DNA from 4 places in the Thalassotalea montiporae genome. Region 3 is predicted to be linked to each of the others. Evidence: predicted binding sites of a transcription regulator. Region 3 holds the regulator's gene; each other region holds the start of a gene.
The links. Region 3 encodes MetJ, which represses methionine synthesis genes. Its sites were predicted from a motif close to TAGACGTCTAGACGTCTA; they were not measured.
Positions count from the first base shown of each region.

Region 1 (3,410 bases), 470 kb from region 3:
AAGTTATCAACAGTCTATAAACTCCTGATATTAATGTGATAGAGTTAAGCCATAAGAATAATTGGTTTAGCTCTTTCAGATCTCAAATTTTGTCAAAATTCATCGCCTTTATTAAATATATACTTCAGTCAGCAAGCTATGGTGTGCTTGCTGCCGTTATCTTGATCTTGTTAGTACCTGATTTGCGCATGCAGTTGGCTAACTCAACGTTTTTAAATGGCGAGAAAGAAGAAACCGCACCTTTGTCATACGCTAAAGCGGTCAGCAGAGCAGCGCCCGCTGTTGTCAATATCTACTCAACTGATCATGCTCAGCCAAGGCGTTATTCCCGCAATGTCGCTAATACTACCCGTTTAGGTTCAGGGGTGATCATGGATCCTAACGGCTACATATTGACTAACTACCATGTGGTGCAAAATGCGGATCTCGTGTCGGTATGGCTGCAAACAGGGCAGCGTTATGATGCGGTATTAATTGGTTTTGATATTTACACTGACTTAGCCGTGCTTAAAGTAGATGCTGTTAACCTGCCGGTTATTCCGCAGCGAAATGACTTGGAATCGCTTTCTGGCGATGTCGTGCTCGCGATTGGTAACCCGCTGAATTTGGGACAAACGGTCACTCAAGGCATTATCAGCGCAACGGGTCGCAATGGCCTAAGCAGCACTAGCTATTTGCAGTTCCTGCAAATGGATGCGGCTATCAATGAAGGCAACTCAGGTGGTGCCTTAGTTAACACAAACGGCGAGTTAGTTGGCATAAATTCCCGCAAATTTACGCAACGTAATTCACAGCTCAATGTGCAAGGTATCTTTTTTGCGGTGCCATATAAACTTGCCAATCGAGTTATGCAAAAAATTATCGAAAACGGCCGAGTAACACGTGGCTGGCTAGGTGTTAATACCGAGCAGCTGCCATCGCATACCAAAGGTTTTACCATTACTGCTGTTAGCCCAAACAGTCCAGCGCAACGAGCTGGCTTGCAAGTCGGTGACTTGGTTTATCAATTTGATGATGTTGAGATTACGGGTGTCGAGCAAGCTTTAGATATTGTTGCAGAAACCAGACCGGGTGAGAGCATTATGGTAAGCCTTTACCGTAATAAGCAAACGCTACAGTTACCTGTGCAAATTGGTGAGCTTAGGAACATCGGCAACTAAAGAGTACTTTTAATTAGGTGTCACTTTTAATTAGGGCTCACTGGTCATTAAGGCAATCACTAACTAAAGCAGAGCTTTACTTCATATCTTCAAATCATTTCTTAAACATGTTTAGACGTCTAAACGTTTAGATGTTGACATAGCTAAAGATCCAAGGCACATTTACTAGCTCAATTATTCGCTAGTGTCTTGTGGATTTGTTATGCCAATTAAAATTCCTGATCAGTTACCTGCCTTAAAAATTCTCGGTAACGAAGATATCTTTGTGATGTCGGAGCACCGCGCCGCCAATCAAGATATTCGCCCAATGGAAATGGCGATCCTCAATTTAATGCCGAATAAAATTGAAACCGAAGTGCAGATTCTGCGCATGCTGTCGAATACGCCGTTGCAAATTAATGTCGATTTAGTGCGTATTCACGCCAACCCTTCAAAGAATACACCAACGTCGCATTTAGAGTCGTTTTATCGCTTGTTTGATGATGTAAAAGACAAGCAATACGATGGCATGATCGTTACCGGTGCGCCGCTTGGCTTAATGAATTACAAAGAAGTCAGCTATTGGCATAAAATTCAAGAAGTATTCGATTGGGCGCAGAAGAATGTAGTGTCTACTATGTACTTGTGTTGGGCAGCACATGCGGCTTTGTATCATCATTACGGCTTAGAGCGTCAGCTTCGTGAGGCTAAACTTTCCGGCGTTTACCGCCATGATAAGTTGCGTCCCCATGAAAAACTGACGCGTGGTTTTGATGATGAATTTTGGGTGCCACATTCTCGCTACGGTGAAGTGTTGCCAGAGGATTATCAATCGGTTGAGAGCTTAAATATTCTCGCTCAATCAGCAGAGGCAGGGGTTTATTTAAGCGCCAGTGAAGACAAACGCCAAGTGTTTGTCACTGGCCATCCTGAATATGACCCAACCACGTTAGACGATGAATATCGCCGAGATTTAACCGCAGGTTTGTCTGACGATTTAGCGCCAGCGATTCCCGTCAATTACTATCGCGATAACAATCCAGATTCTGCGCTTGAGAAACCGCCAGCGAGTAAATGGCGCAGTCATGGTAGCCTGTTGTTTAACAACTGGATCAACTACTATGTGTATCAAATCACCCCTTACCAATTAGATGCTGAGCATATTCAGACATCAATCACAGGAGAGTAACGTGCAGCAGTTAGCATCGTTTCAACAACTTCAGCAAGCCCTTAACGAGCGTATTTTAATTCTCGACGGCGGTATGGGGACTATGATCCAGAACCGCAAGTTCAGCGAAAGTGATTTTCGCGGTGAGCGCTTTCAAGACTGGCACTGTGATATCCAAGGCAATAACGATTTATTAGTGCTGACCCAGCCAGAGACGATTAAGGCAATCCACTCTGAATACCTTGAAGCTGGCGCCGATATTCTGGAAACCAATACCTTTAACGCAACGACGATTGCCATGGCTGACTACGACATGGAAGCGTTAAGTGCTGAAATTAACCTAGAGGCAGCTAAACTGGCGCGCGCTGCAGCAGATGAATACACCAAGAAAACACCACACAAACCGCGTTTTGTTGCGGGTGTATTAGGGCCAACAAACCGCACTTGTTCAATCTCCCCTGATGTTAATGACCCTGCGTTTCGCAATATTACGTTTAACGAATTAGTTACGGCGTACAAAGAATCGACCGAGGCACTTATTGACGGTGGCTCAGACATTATTCTTATCGAAACCATTTTCGATACGCTAAACGCCAAAGCCGCCATTTTTGCCGTTGAAACTGTGTTTGCTGAGCGTGGTGTGAAGCTGCCGATCATGATTTCCGGCACCATTACTGACGCTTCAGGTCGTACGCTTTCAGGTCAAACAACCGAAGCATTTTACAACTCGCTGCGTCATGCCAAGCCGATTTCTTTTGGCCTGAATTGTGCGCTTGGGCCTGTTGAGCTGCGCCAATACGTGGAAGAAATGAGCCGTATTTCTGATGTCGCGGTTTCTGCTCACCCTAATGCAGGCTTGCCAAATGCCTTTGGTGAGTATGACTTCTCGGTAGAAGACATGAACGAACATGTGCAGGAATGGGCACAGTCGGGCTTTTTAAATATTATTGGTGGCTGTTGTGGTACCACACCTGAGCATATTCGTGGCATGGCAGAAACCGTTGCCAATATCGCACCGCGCAAAATTGAAGCGCGTGCAACAGCGTGTCGATTATCGGGCTTAGAGCCGCTGACCATTGAAAAAGAAACCTTGTTCGTGAACG
Region 1 is NZ_JBQRUO010000002.1:136,351-139,760, reverse strand. It holds gene ACSLUR_RS07265 (trypsin-like peptidase domain-containing protein) at 90-1,160, shown strand; gene ACSLUR_RS07260 (homoserine O-succinyltransferase) at 1,363-2,328, shown strand; gene metH (methionine synthase) at 2,330-3,410, shown strand, end outside.
Region 1: a site for MetJ is predicted at 1,273-1,290, ahead of ACSLUR_RS07260 (homoserine O-succinyltransferase). Genes of this name have one in related genera too.

Region 2 (3,410 bases), on a different contig from region 3:
TTTTATGGTGTACTGGGCTCTACCGGCTGTCGCTTTTTTGATCCTAGGTTGTCAGGATCTATTACCAAACGCGGACACCAGATTTTAAAAACTACCAAACAATGGATTGAAGATATCGGTTATCAAGTGATTTACGGTGACACTGATTCAATATTCGTTGCAATTGGTGAGTCACATAACGTCAAAGAATCAAGGCGCATTGGCAAGGAGCTTGAGCAGCTAATTAATGAAAAATGGGACGAGCATATTGCCAGCGAATATCAGATTGAGAGTAAACTGGAAATAGAATTTGAAACCCATTTTTCTCGTTTTTTTATGCCGACTATTCGTGGCTTAGCCGATGTTGGCACCAAAAAGCGTTATGCTGGTCTTGTGATCAATGAAGCTGATAAATCGAGTAAAAATGACAGTAAGCCAAATGAACGTATGGTGTTTAAAGGATTAGAAACCGTCCGCACCGATTGGACGCCACTGGCTAAAGATTTTCAACAAGCTTTGTACGATAAAATATTTCACGACGAGCCAGTCAGCGACTTTGTCCTTGATACAGTGAATCAAACCAGAGCAGGGCAGCTTGATGAAAAGCTCATTTATCGAAAGCGTATTCGTCGCAAGCTAGATGACTACGTAAAAAATGTGCCGCCCCATATTAAAGCGGCAAGAGCCGCTGATGCTATCAACCTTGCTAACGGTCAAAAGGCCAAATACCAAAAGCGCGGCCATATCGAATATGTTCTGACCACTCAAGGCCCTCAAGCGATAGAGCACCAAAGCGCACCACTTGACTACGATTTGTATATCGAACGCCAGTTGAAATCGGTTGCCGATGCGATTTTGCCTTTTGTGAATTTATCGTTTGAGCAGATCACAGATAACCAGTTAGATTTGTTTTCATCATAAGTTTTGGAGTATTTGTCATTTATTTCAGTTTTCTTGATACTGTAAATATAAACAGTTAAGTTATAATTAACCTAAATAGTGAAACGGAATGACGATGAAGTTTGTGATGGTTTATGGGGCACCTGGTGTTGGTAAAGAGAGTGTTGCAAGAGAGTTGGCAGCAAGAAATGGATGGAAGTTGTTTCCTCAGCACCTAGCATTTGATGTTGCTTGCGCTGTTGTTGGCTTTGGTAACGCAGGTTTTGAAAAGTACCAGCGTAAAATTTGCTTGGAAGCATTTCGAACAATCATTGAAACACAAAAAGATAAAGGCATTGTATTCACTTTTTGCTATGTAAACCCCGCAAGTAATTTCTTTATTGAAGGCCTTCTTGATTTATTGCAGGAATTTAGCGTTAGCCCTGATTTTATATATCTATCTTGCGACTATGACGAGCATTTAAGGCGAGTACTAAGTGACGGAAGAAAAAATACGAATAAACTTCAATCAAAAGAGTATTTGGATAAGTACTTAAAGAAATTCGATTTCTCAGCAACTATACCAAATGTTGAGTCTTTTCGATTAAACACCAGCAATCTAACAATTGAACAATCTGCAACCGAAATTGAGTGTTATTTAAAGAATGAGTGATTTGTGCAAATAGCGTTGTTAGGCTGTATCTGTTTGCTATTTACATTTAATTAAATAAATATCTTAGGGAATCAAATCTAACTAGCATTTCTTCTTGAGCTTTCCTACTAAGCTAGGTATAAATTGTTTAGACGGCTAGATAGCCAATAAATGTATTTCAAATATCCAAACTCTAAAAGAAGTAGCGCATGTCCGATCCAAAGAGCCCAAAGCAAAGCAGCGAGTCTAATAACGCACCTAAACAAGATACTAAAATCGTCAATGCTGGTCGCAGTGATAAATGGACGAATGGGGTAGTTAATCCAGCGGTACAGCGCGCTTCAACCGTAGTGTTTGATAGCGTTAAACAAATGAAACATGCGACTGCCAACAAAGCGAACCAAGTGTTGTTTTATGGTCGACGTGGTACTAGCACATCGTTTGCCTTTAGCGATGCCATGACAGAATTAGAAGGTGGTGTAGGATGTGCGCTATACCCGAGTGGTACAGCGGCAATTACTAATGCGATTTTAGCTTTTGTAAAAACTGGCGATCATATCTTAATGGTGGATACGGCTTATGAGCCAACTCGCAGTTTTTGCGACAATATTCTCGCTAAAATGGGTGTTGAGACGACTTACTACGATCCTTTGGTTGGTGCTGGCATTGAAAGTTTGATAAGAGAAAATACCAGCCTCGTATTTTTGGAAGCACCGGGTTCGTTGACTATGGAAGTGCAAGATATTCCGGCGATTGCAGAAGTTGCCCATCGTCACGGCTGCTCAGTACTGCTAGATAACACTTGGGCATCTCCTATAAATTTAAAGCCGTTTGAATTAGGCGTTGATGTGTCTATTCAAGCAGCAACCAAGTATGTGGTAGGGCACTCAGATGTGATGCTAGGTACCGCAACCGCTAATGAAGCTCATTGGCCTCAACTGCGTGAAAGTAGCTATACCATGGGGCAATGCACATCACCTGACGATCTCTATTTAGCGCTGCGCGGCATTCGCACCTTAGGTGTACGTATGAAGCAGCATGAGCAAAGCGCACTTACAGTTGCCAAGTGGCTAAGTGAGCGTGAAGAAGTGGAAACTATCCTTCACCCAGCTTTTCCGTCATGCCCTGGGCATGAGCAATTTAAACGAGACTTTTTAGGCAGTAATGGCCTGTTTTCGTTTGTGGTAAAACCTGAATTTGCCAAGGATGTCACCGCATTTTTAGACGGTATGCACCATTTCAAAATGGGCTATTCATGGGGTGGCTTTGAAAGTTTAATTTTGGCGGTACAAAATATTGGTGCAATGCGTGCTGCCACCGATTGGCAATATCAAGGACCATTAGTTCGTTTACATGTTGGTTTGGAAGATGTTGACGATCTGATAGAGGACCTTGCAAAAGGCTTTGAGCGTTTGGTAGGTAAAAACTAACCAAACAATTAGTGGCTAATTTTGTTTTAGAAACGAAACCATGGAAGTCAAACTTATATCAGTACGTGATGCACAGGCAATCTCTGAATATTACGCTAATAATCACCTACACCTAGGTAAATGGGAACCGCTTAGGCTGGATGGCTACCACGCTATTAGTGCATGGAAAAGTAGACTAGTTACCATGGAAAAGGAACAAAGAGAGGGGCGAACAGCATTTTTTGTTTCTTATAGCCCAGAAACTTCAAAAATCATAGCGACTTGTGTTCTCTCCAATATTGTTAGAGGACCGTTTCAAGCGTGCAATATGGGGTACTCTATCGCCAGAGAATTTGAAGGGATGGGGTTAATGAAAGCGCTCTGTGAGTACGTTATCGCCTATGCGTTTGATGAGTTGGGATTGAATAGAGTAATGGCTAACTATATGCCCAATAATACTAGGTCAGAAAAGTTGTTGTCTGGCCTTGGTT
Region 2 is NZ_JBQRUO010000004.1:230,158-233,567, reverse strand. It holds gene ACSLUR_RS13815 (DNA polymerase II) at 1-900, shown strand, start outside; gene ACSLUR_RS13810 (ATP-binding protein) at 995-1,531, shown strand; gene ACSLUR_RS13805 (cystathionine beta-lyase) at 1,720-2,940, shown strand; gene ACSLUR_RS13800 (GNAT family N-acetyltransferase) at 2,981-3,410, shown strand, end outside.
Region 2: a site for MetJ is predicted at 1,660-1,677, ahead of ACSLUR_RS13805 (cystathionine beta-lyase). Genes of this name have one in related genera too.

Region 3 (3,410 bases):
GGCCTATAGCCCAGGGGTCGCAGAACCCGTGCGAGCAATCGCTGAAGATCCAAACAATGTTTATAAATACACAGCGAAAGGTAACACCGTAGCGGTAATTTCAAATGGTACGGCTATTTTGGGACTAGGTGATTTGGGGCCAATGGCATCAAAACCCGTAATGGAAGGCAAAGCATTACTTTTTAAACGCTTTGCTGACATTGATTCGTTTGATATTGAAGTCAAACACCATACGGTTGAAGAATTTGTTAATACTGTCGCCAATATTGCAGACTCATTCGGCGGCATAAATTTAGAAGATATCAAAGCGCCTGAGTGCTTTGAAATTGAACGTGCGTTGGTCGAGCGTTGTCGTATTCCTGTTTTTCACGATGATCAACATGGTACTGCGATCGTTACTGCTGCCGGTATGCTTAATGCTTTGGATATTCAAGGCAAAGATATTCAAGCGGCGAATATTGTGTGTATGGGCGCAGGTGCAGCGGCAATCGCTTGTATGGAGCTATTAATCAAATGCGGCGCGCAGCGTGAAAAAATCTACATGTTAGATCGCAAGGGTGTGATTCATACTCGTCGAGACGATTTAAATGAATACAAAAAACTTTTCGCTAACAACACCGACAAGCGTACATTGGAAGATGCTATCAAAGGCGCTGATGTTTTTGTTGGCGTATCTGGGCCTGATTTATTGTCGGCTGATCATTTAGCGTTGATGGCACCTAACCCTGTCGTCTTTGCCTGTTCAAACCCAGATCCAGAAATTAAGCCAGAATTGGCTAAAGCAACGCGTGATGATGTGATTATTGCCACAGGGCGTTCTGATTACCCGAACCAAGTGAACAATGTACTTTGTTTCCCGTTTATTTTCCGTGGTGCATTAGACGTGCGTGCAAAAGCCATTAACGATGAAATGAAGGTTGCTGCGGTACATGCTATTCGACAATTGGCGAAAGAAGAAGTGCCAGCTGAAGTGCTTAAAGCAAGCGGTGATAAGAGCTTAACTTTTGGTCGCGATTATATTATTCCTAAACCTATGGATAGTCGCCTGAAAGCAAGAGTTGCTAAAGCGGTTGCCGAAGCGGCTGTTGAGTCTGGGGTGGCGGCGCTGCCACTGCCTGAGAACTATATGAAAAGTTAAGATGACAAGCTAAGGTGGCTAATTTAGTAATGAATTAGCGATTGCAATAATTGCATTAAAAAAGGCGCATTTTGCGCCTTTTGATTCGAATTTATGTGCAGCGTTTTTCGAGCGATTTACTCTTCGTCATCTGCTTCGAATTCAGAAAAGTCAGTAATACCTTGTGCAATCAAGGCTTCACGAACGGCTTCTGGTAATCGGTGCTCATTATCCTTGGCCAGATCGTTATCGTTAGGCAAGGGTTGACCAGTGAAAGCGTGTAAGAAAGCTTCACATAGCAGTTCACTATTGGTGGCGTGACGTAAGTTGTTAACTTGGCGTCTAGTGCGCTCGTCAGTTAGTACTTTGAGTACCCGAAGTGGGATAGAAACGGTGATTTTCTTTACTTGTTCGCTTTTTTTTCCATGCTCTGCGTAAGGATTAATATATTCGCCATTCCAATCAGCCATTTAAGTACCTCATACATTGTTATTAGTTGGGTGATGGTCAGCGTTTTGTAATGCGCTGTAATGTCTTTTTGATGCAACCCAGATATTAACGTTAAATTGTACTAGGTGGCATATTTCAGTCAACCTATATGTGTAGAAGTTTAGATGTCTAAAACTTCTTGACCACAAAATTTAAAACGGATAGATTTATAGACGTCTAAACATCCATTTAATGGCTTACTTATTTTTATTACTCAAAATCTAAATTGAATAAGCTAGCTAAACTCAGTAATTACTAGGTGAATAGTATGACTAAGCAAAAAACCGCTACTATCGCAGCACGCGCCGGTATTAACAGCGATAAACATCATGGTGCTGTGGTGGCGCCTATTCACCTATCAAGTACATATTCACTCAAGGGTTTTAACGAAAAGCGTGATTTTGATTACTCGCGCACAGGTAACCCGACAAGAGCGACTTTTGGTAAGGCTATTGCTGACCTTGAGGGTGGTGCTCTAGGTATTGTCACGGGCACAGGTATGGCAGCGGTTCACTTGATTTGTCAGCTGTTGTCAGTCGGCGATAAAGTTGTTATTCCACACGACTGTTACGGCGGTAGCTATCGCTTGTTTGTGCACTTGGCAAAACGCGGCCAATTTGATGTTATTGTTGTTGATCAAAGCGACGAGCAGGCACTCAATGATGCGCTTGCAAAACAGCCTAAATTGGTACTGATTGAAACGCCAAGCAACCCGTTATTGCGCTTAGTTGATATTGAAAAAATCGCTGCTGCAAGTAAAGCCGTTGGCGCACTGGTTGCGGTTGACAACACTTTCCTATCGCCAGTTCTGCAGCAGCCATTATCACTGGGTGCTGATATTGTTTTCCACTCTACGACGAAATACATCAACGGTCATAGCGATGTGGTTGGTGGCGTTTTAGTGACTAAAGAACAGGCTCTCGGTGAGGAGCTTGCATGGTGGGCAAACTGTATTGGCATTACAGGCCCAGCCTTTGATAGCTTCCTAGCATTACGTGGTTTAAAGACCTTGCCGCTGAGAATGGCTGCACATCAAGAAAATGCTAATCAAGTTGCTAGTTTCTTGGCCAATCATCCTGCAGTTGAACAAGTGTACTTCCCTGGCTTGGCAGACCACCCTCAGCATGAGTTGGCAAAACGTCAGCAAAAAGACTTTGGTGCGATGTTAAGCTTTGAAGTGAAAGGTGGTGAGCCAGCAGTGCGAGCGCTATTTGATAATCTATCATTGTTCACGCTTGCGCAATCTTTGGGCGGAGTTGAAAGTTTGATCAGTCACCCATCTACCATGACGCATGCGGGAATGGACATCGAAGCACAAAAAGCGGCAGGTATTAGCCAATCATTAGTGCGCTTGTCAGTTGGCATTGAAGATATCAGCGATATTCTAGCCGATCTGGACGCTGGCCTTGCCGCTAGTCAGCAAGCTTAACTTTGGGCGCATTAACATGAGCAGTACTTTAGTCCCAGCCCACTTGCCGCAAGATAGCCTTCCGGAAAATAACTTTGCGCAGAATAGCTTACCGCAAAATAAATTAGCCAAACGCGCTATTGAAGTGCATAAGTTTGGTGGTAGTTCGTTGGCATCTATTGAATGTATTAATCGCGTTATCGAAATTATTCAGCGCAATTGCCAGCTTGATGACATCGTTGTGGTCTCAGCTTCTGGTGATACCACGGACGATCTTATTGAAATATTTCAGCTTGCCACTGAAAACAGCGATCAGCTTCATCAAGCGATTGACGCGTTAAAGCAAAAACAACAAGCCTTAGCTCAAGGTTTGTTGAGTGAATCAAGTGTTGAGCC
Region 3 is NZ_JBQRUO010000002.1:609,048-612,457, reverse strand. It holds gene ACSLUR_RS09240 (malic enzyme-like NAD(P)-binding protein) at 1-1,138, shown strand, start outside; gene metJ (met regulon transcriptional regulator MetJ) at 1,255-1,587, opposite strand; gene metB (cystathionine gamma-synthase) at 1,875-3,035, shown strand; gene metL (bifunctional aspartate kinase/homoserine dehydrogenase II) at 3,052-3,410, shown strand, end outside.

Region 4 (3,410 bases), on a different contig from region 3:
TTTAACGGCCGTGAAAAAGCTTGGTTTTATGAATCCTGAGAACATCATTGGCAAAACGTTAGTCAATCAAAATCATCAGTTCAGGGTGATTGGGGTGATACCTGATATTCACTTTCGCTCGATGAAGTTTGGCATTCGCGCAACGGTGTTTACGCTTAATCCAAGCCGTTTTCGAATCGCTAATATTGCTTTTAGTACGCAAAATCTGCCTGCGCTTGTGAATAAAGTGGAAGATATCTGGCAGCGCAATGTTCCGCAGCACCCCATTAATTTGCAATTTTTATCTGAAATGATGGCTGCTCAATATCAAGATGAACGCACTACAGCTCGATTATTTTTAGCTTTCTCAGTACTAGCAATTATTGTTGCCTGTTTGGGGCTTTACGGCTTATCTGCCTTTACCGTTGAGCGTCGCACTAAAGAGATAGGTATCAGAAAAGTGATGGGCGCAAGTGTAAAAGATATTGTTAAGCTGCTGATTTGGCAATTTTCTAAACCTGTGATGCTCGCCAATATTATTGCCTGGCCACTCGCAGCTTACTTTATGCTAACTTGGTTGCAGGCATTTCCATATCGCATTGATGCGTGGTGGATTGCACCGATTTGCCTAGGCGTTGGCGTTTTATCACTGTTGATTGCTTGGTTTACCGTTGGTGGCAATGCGGCTTGGGTTGCGCGTCGCAATCCAGTGCATGCACTCAGATATGAGTAACTGCTACGCGAAGTTTAAATCCTAAATGCAGATACAATGCTAGAAATAAAAAAAGCGCTAACGTGATTCACGTTAGCGCTTTTTCTTAGTGATATATGCTTGGCTTACAAGCCAGCAGCTGCGCGTAATGCATCAGCTTTGTCTGTTTTTTCCCAACTGAATGCGGTGAAGGTTTCACCATCAACCGTTTTTTCATAAGGTTCGCGACCGAAATGACCGTAAGCTGCTGTTTCTTGGTACATAGGGTGTAGCAAGTCAAGCATCTTAGTAATGCCGTATGGGCGTAAGTCGAAGTGTTCACGAACTAGTTCAACTAGCTTGTCTTCTGCAACTTTACCCGTACCAAAGGTTTCAACGGTAATTGACGTTGGCTCAGCCACACCAATGGCGTATGACACTTGAATTTCACAGCGCTCAGCAAGGCCAGCGGCTACGATATTTTTCGCGACGTAACGACCTGCGTAGGCCGCACTGCGGTCAACTTTTGATGGATCTTTACCTGAGAAAGCGCCACCGCCGTGACGTGCCATACCGCCGTAGGTATCAACAATGATCTTACGCCCTGTTAAACCACAGTCACCTACTGGACCACCAATCACAAAACTACCCGTTGGGTTAATAAAGTATTTGGTATCGGCAGTTAGCAGTTCTTCTGGTAGCACGTGCTTGATAATGTTTTCCATTACCGCATCGTGCAACATTTCTTGGCTGATGTCAGGGTTGTGCTGGGTTGACAATACAACTGCATCAATCGCAACTGGCTTGTTGTCTTCATAAACAAACGTCACTTGCGATTTTGCATCTGGGCGTAACCAAGGTAGTACACCAGACTTACGTACTTCTGCTTGGCGCTCGACTAATAAGTGAGAGTAGTAAAGCGGTGCAGGCATAAAGGTTGGCGTTTCGTTAGTCGCGTAACCAAACATTAAGCCTTGGTCACCAGCGCCTTGCTCTTCTGGTTTTGCACGGTCAACACCTTGTGCGATTTCAGAAGATTGCTGGCCAATCAGATTCATAATGCCACAAGTTTCACCGTCAAAACCGACATCTGATGAAGTGTAACCAATATCACTGATTACTTTGCGCGTTAGGCTTTCTAAATCAACCCAAGCTGATGTTGAAATCTCACCTGAGATAATGGCAACGCCAGTTTTAACCATAGTTTCACAAGCAACACGAGCATGCTTGTCTTGAGCAATAATTGCGTCTAATACCGCATCAGAAATTTGATCGGCAATTTTATCCGGGTGACCTTCTGAAACAGATTCAGAGGTGAATAGGTGTCTAGACATAAAACCTCAATTATCATTGAAATAGGGTAATTTTTGTCGCTTATGCACATAGTGCAAGCTGTTTGCTACTACGCAGTTTCAACCCGATAGGATTTTATTAGTTAACTTAGCTAGCCAATAAGGCTAATGAAGCTAACTAATCGCAATACTAAAAATAGGCCACGACAAATTTTTCGCCATTCTACTCGAACTGAAGATTGATGAAAAGTTTTTTACGCCTAGACGTCTAAATGGCTTATTCGGCTCGGTAGGAATTATTAGCGTGATAGTTTGTGAAAACTCAACTTGCTTGGCCAAAAGGTTTGAATAACTTGCTGTTGCGCTTGCGTTAGTGCACTGGAATAGACTTGGTAACCTTGAGCGGCTGTTAAGCGCTGAATCTCTATATCGCTTTGCGCCAGCAGATTATTGAGTGTTAGCCGGCGAATAAGCTCATTGGTGACAGGTTGGGCGGTTTCTAGTAACTCAATACCTGCTGGTAAATGAGCTTTGATTTGTTGCTCTATCAATGGATAGTGAGTGCAGCCGAGCACTAAGGTGTCTATCTGTTTATCGACCAGTGGGGCGATAAAGCTATCGAGTAGCGCTTGGCAAGTGTCACTTTCATGGTCGCCTTGTTCAATTTGTTGCACTAGGCCGGGGCACGGTTGAATATGTACTTGTGCATCTTGCTTGTAACTTTCAACAAGCCTGAGAAAGCGATCATTCTTGGCCGTAGCTTGTGTCACCATTATCCCAACCGACTTGGCTTTAGATTGTTTGGCTGCGGGCTTTATTGCTGGCTCTACGCCAATAATCGGTAACGTATATTTTGCGCGCAGCTCTTCAATTGCGACGACAGTTGCCGTATTGCAAGCCACAACAATGGCTTTCACCCCCTGCTTTATCAGGAAGTTAGCAACAAAGTCAGCTCTGGCTATAATGTCTTTATGGCTTTTGTCGCCGTATGGTGCAAAGCCACTATCTGCGACATAAATTAGCTGCTCATTTGGCAAGTTTTGCGCAACACAACGCGCAATGGAAAGTCCACCAATACCTGAATCGAAAATACCAATAGGAGCCTGTGTGTTGCAGCTAGCCTGAGTTGTTACCATGTCACCCATTTATGTGATCAAAAAGCAAAGTTAATAGAAAACGTTGCCGTTATAGGGAGTTTTACTGGTTTTGTAAAGTAACTTGGCGAGGTACTTGCGTGTATTGATAGGGGCCAGATGTCGTTGGCTTCGTATAAAGCAGAGAAATTTAATGGAAAGTAAAGTGTCGTTTAACCAGCTTAAACAGTTTCCAAGGTTGATGTGGATCGTGCTCTTTGGCGACTTAATTACGCGTGGCAGCTTTTATATGGTGTGGCCGTTCTTGGCGGTGATGCTTTACAAATCGTTTGGTATTTCGGCCACGCAAGTTGG
Region 4 is NZ_JBQRUO010000003.1:395,811-399,220, reverse strand. It holds gene ACSLUR_RS12400 (ABC transporter permease) at 1-712, shown strand, start outside; gene metK (methionine adenosyltransferase) at 817-2,004, opposite strand; gene murI (glutamate racemase) at 2,262-3,098, opposite strand; gene ACSLUR_RS12385 (MDR family MFS transporter) at 3,250-3,410, shown strand, end outside.
Region 4: a site for MetJ is predicted at 2,216-2,233, ahead of metK (methionine adenosyltransferase). Genes of this name have one in related genera too.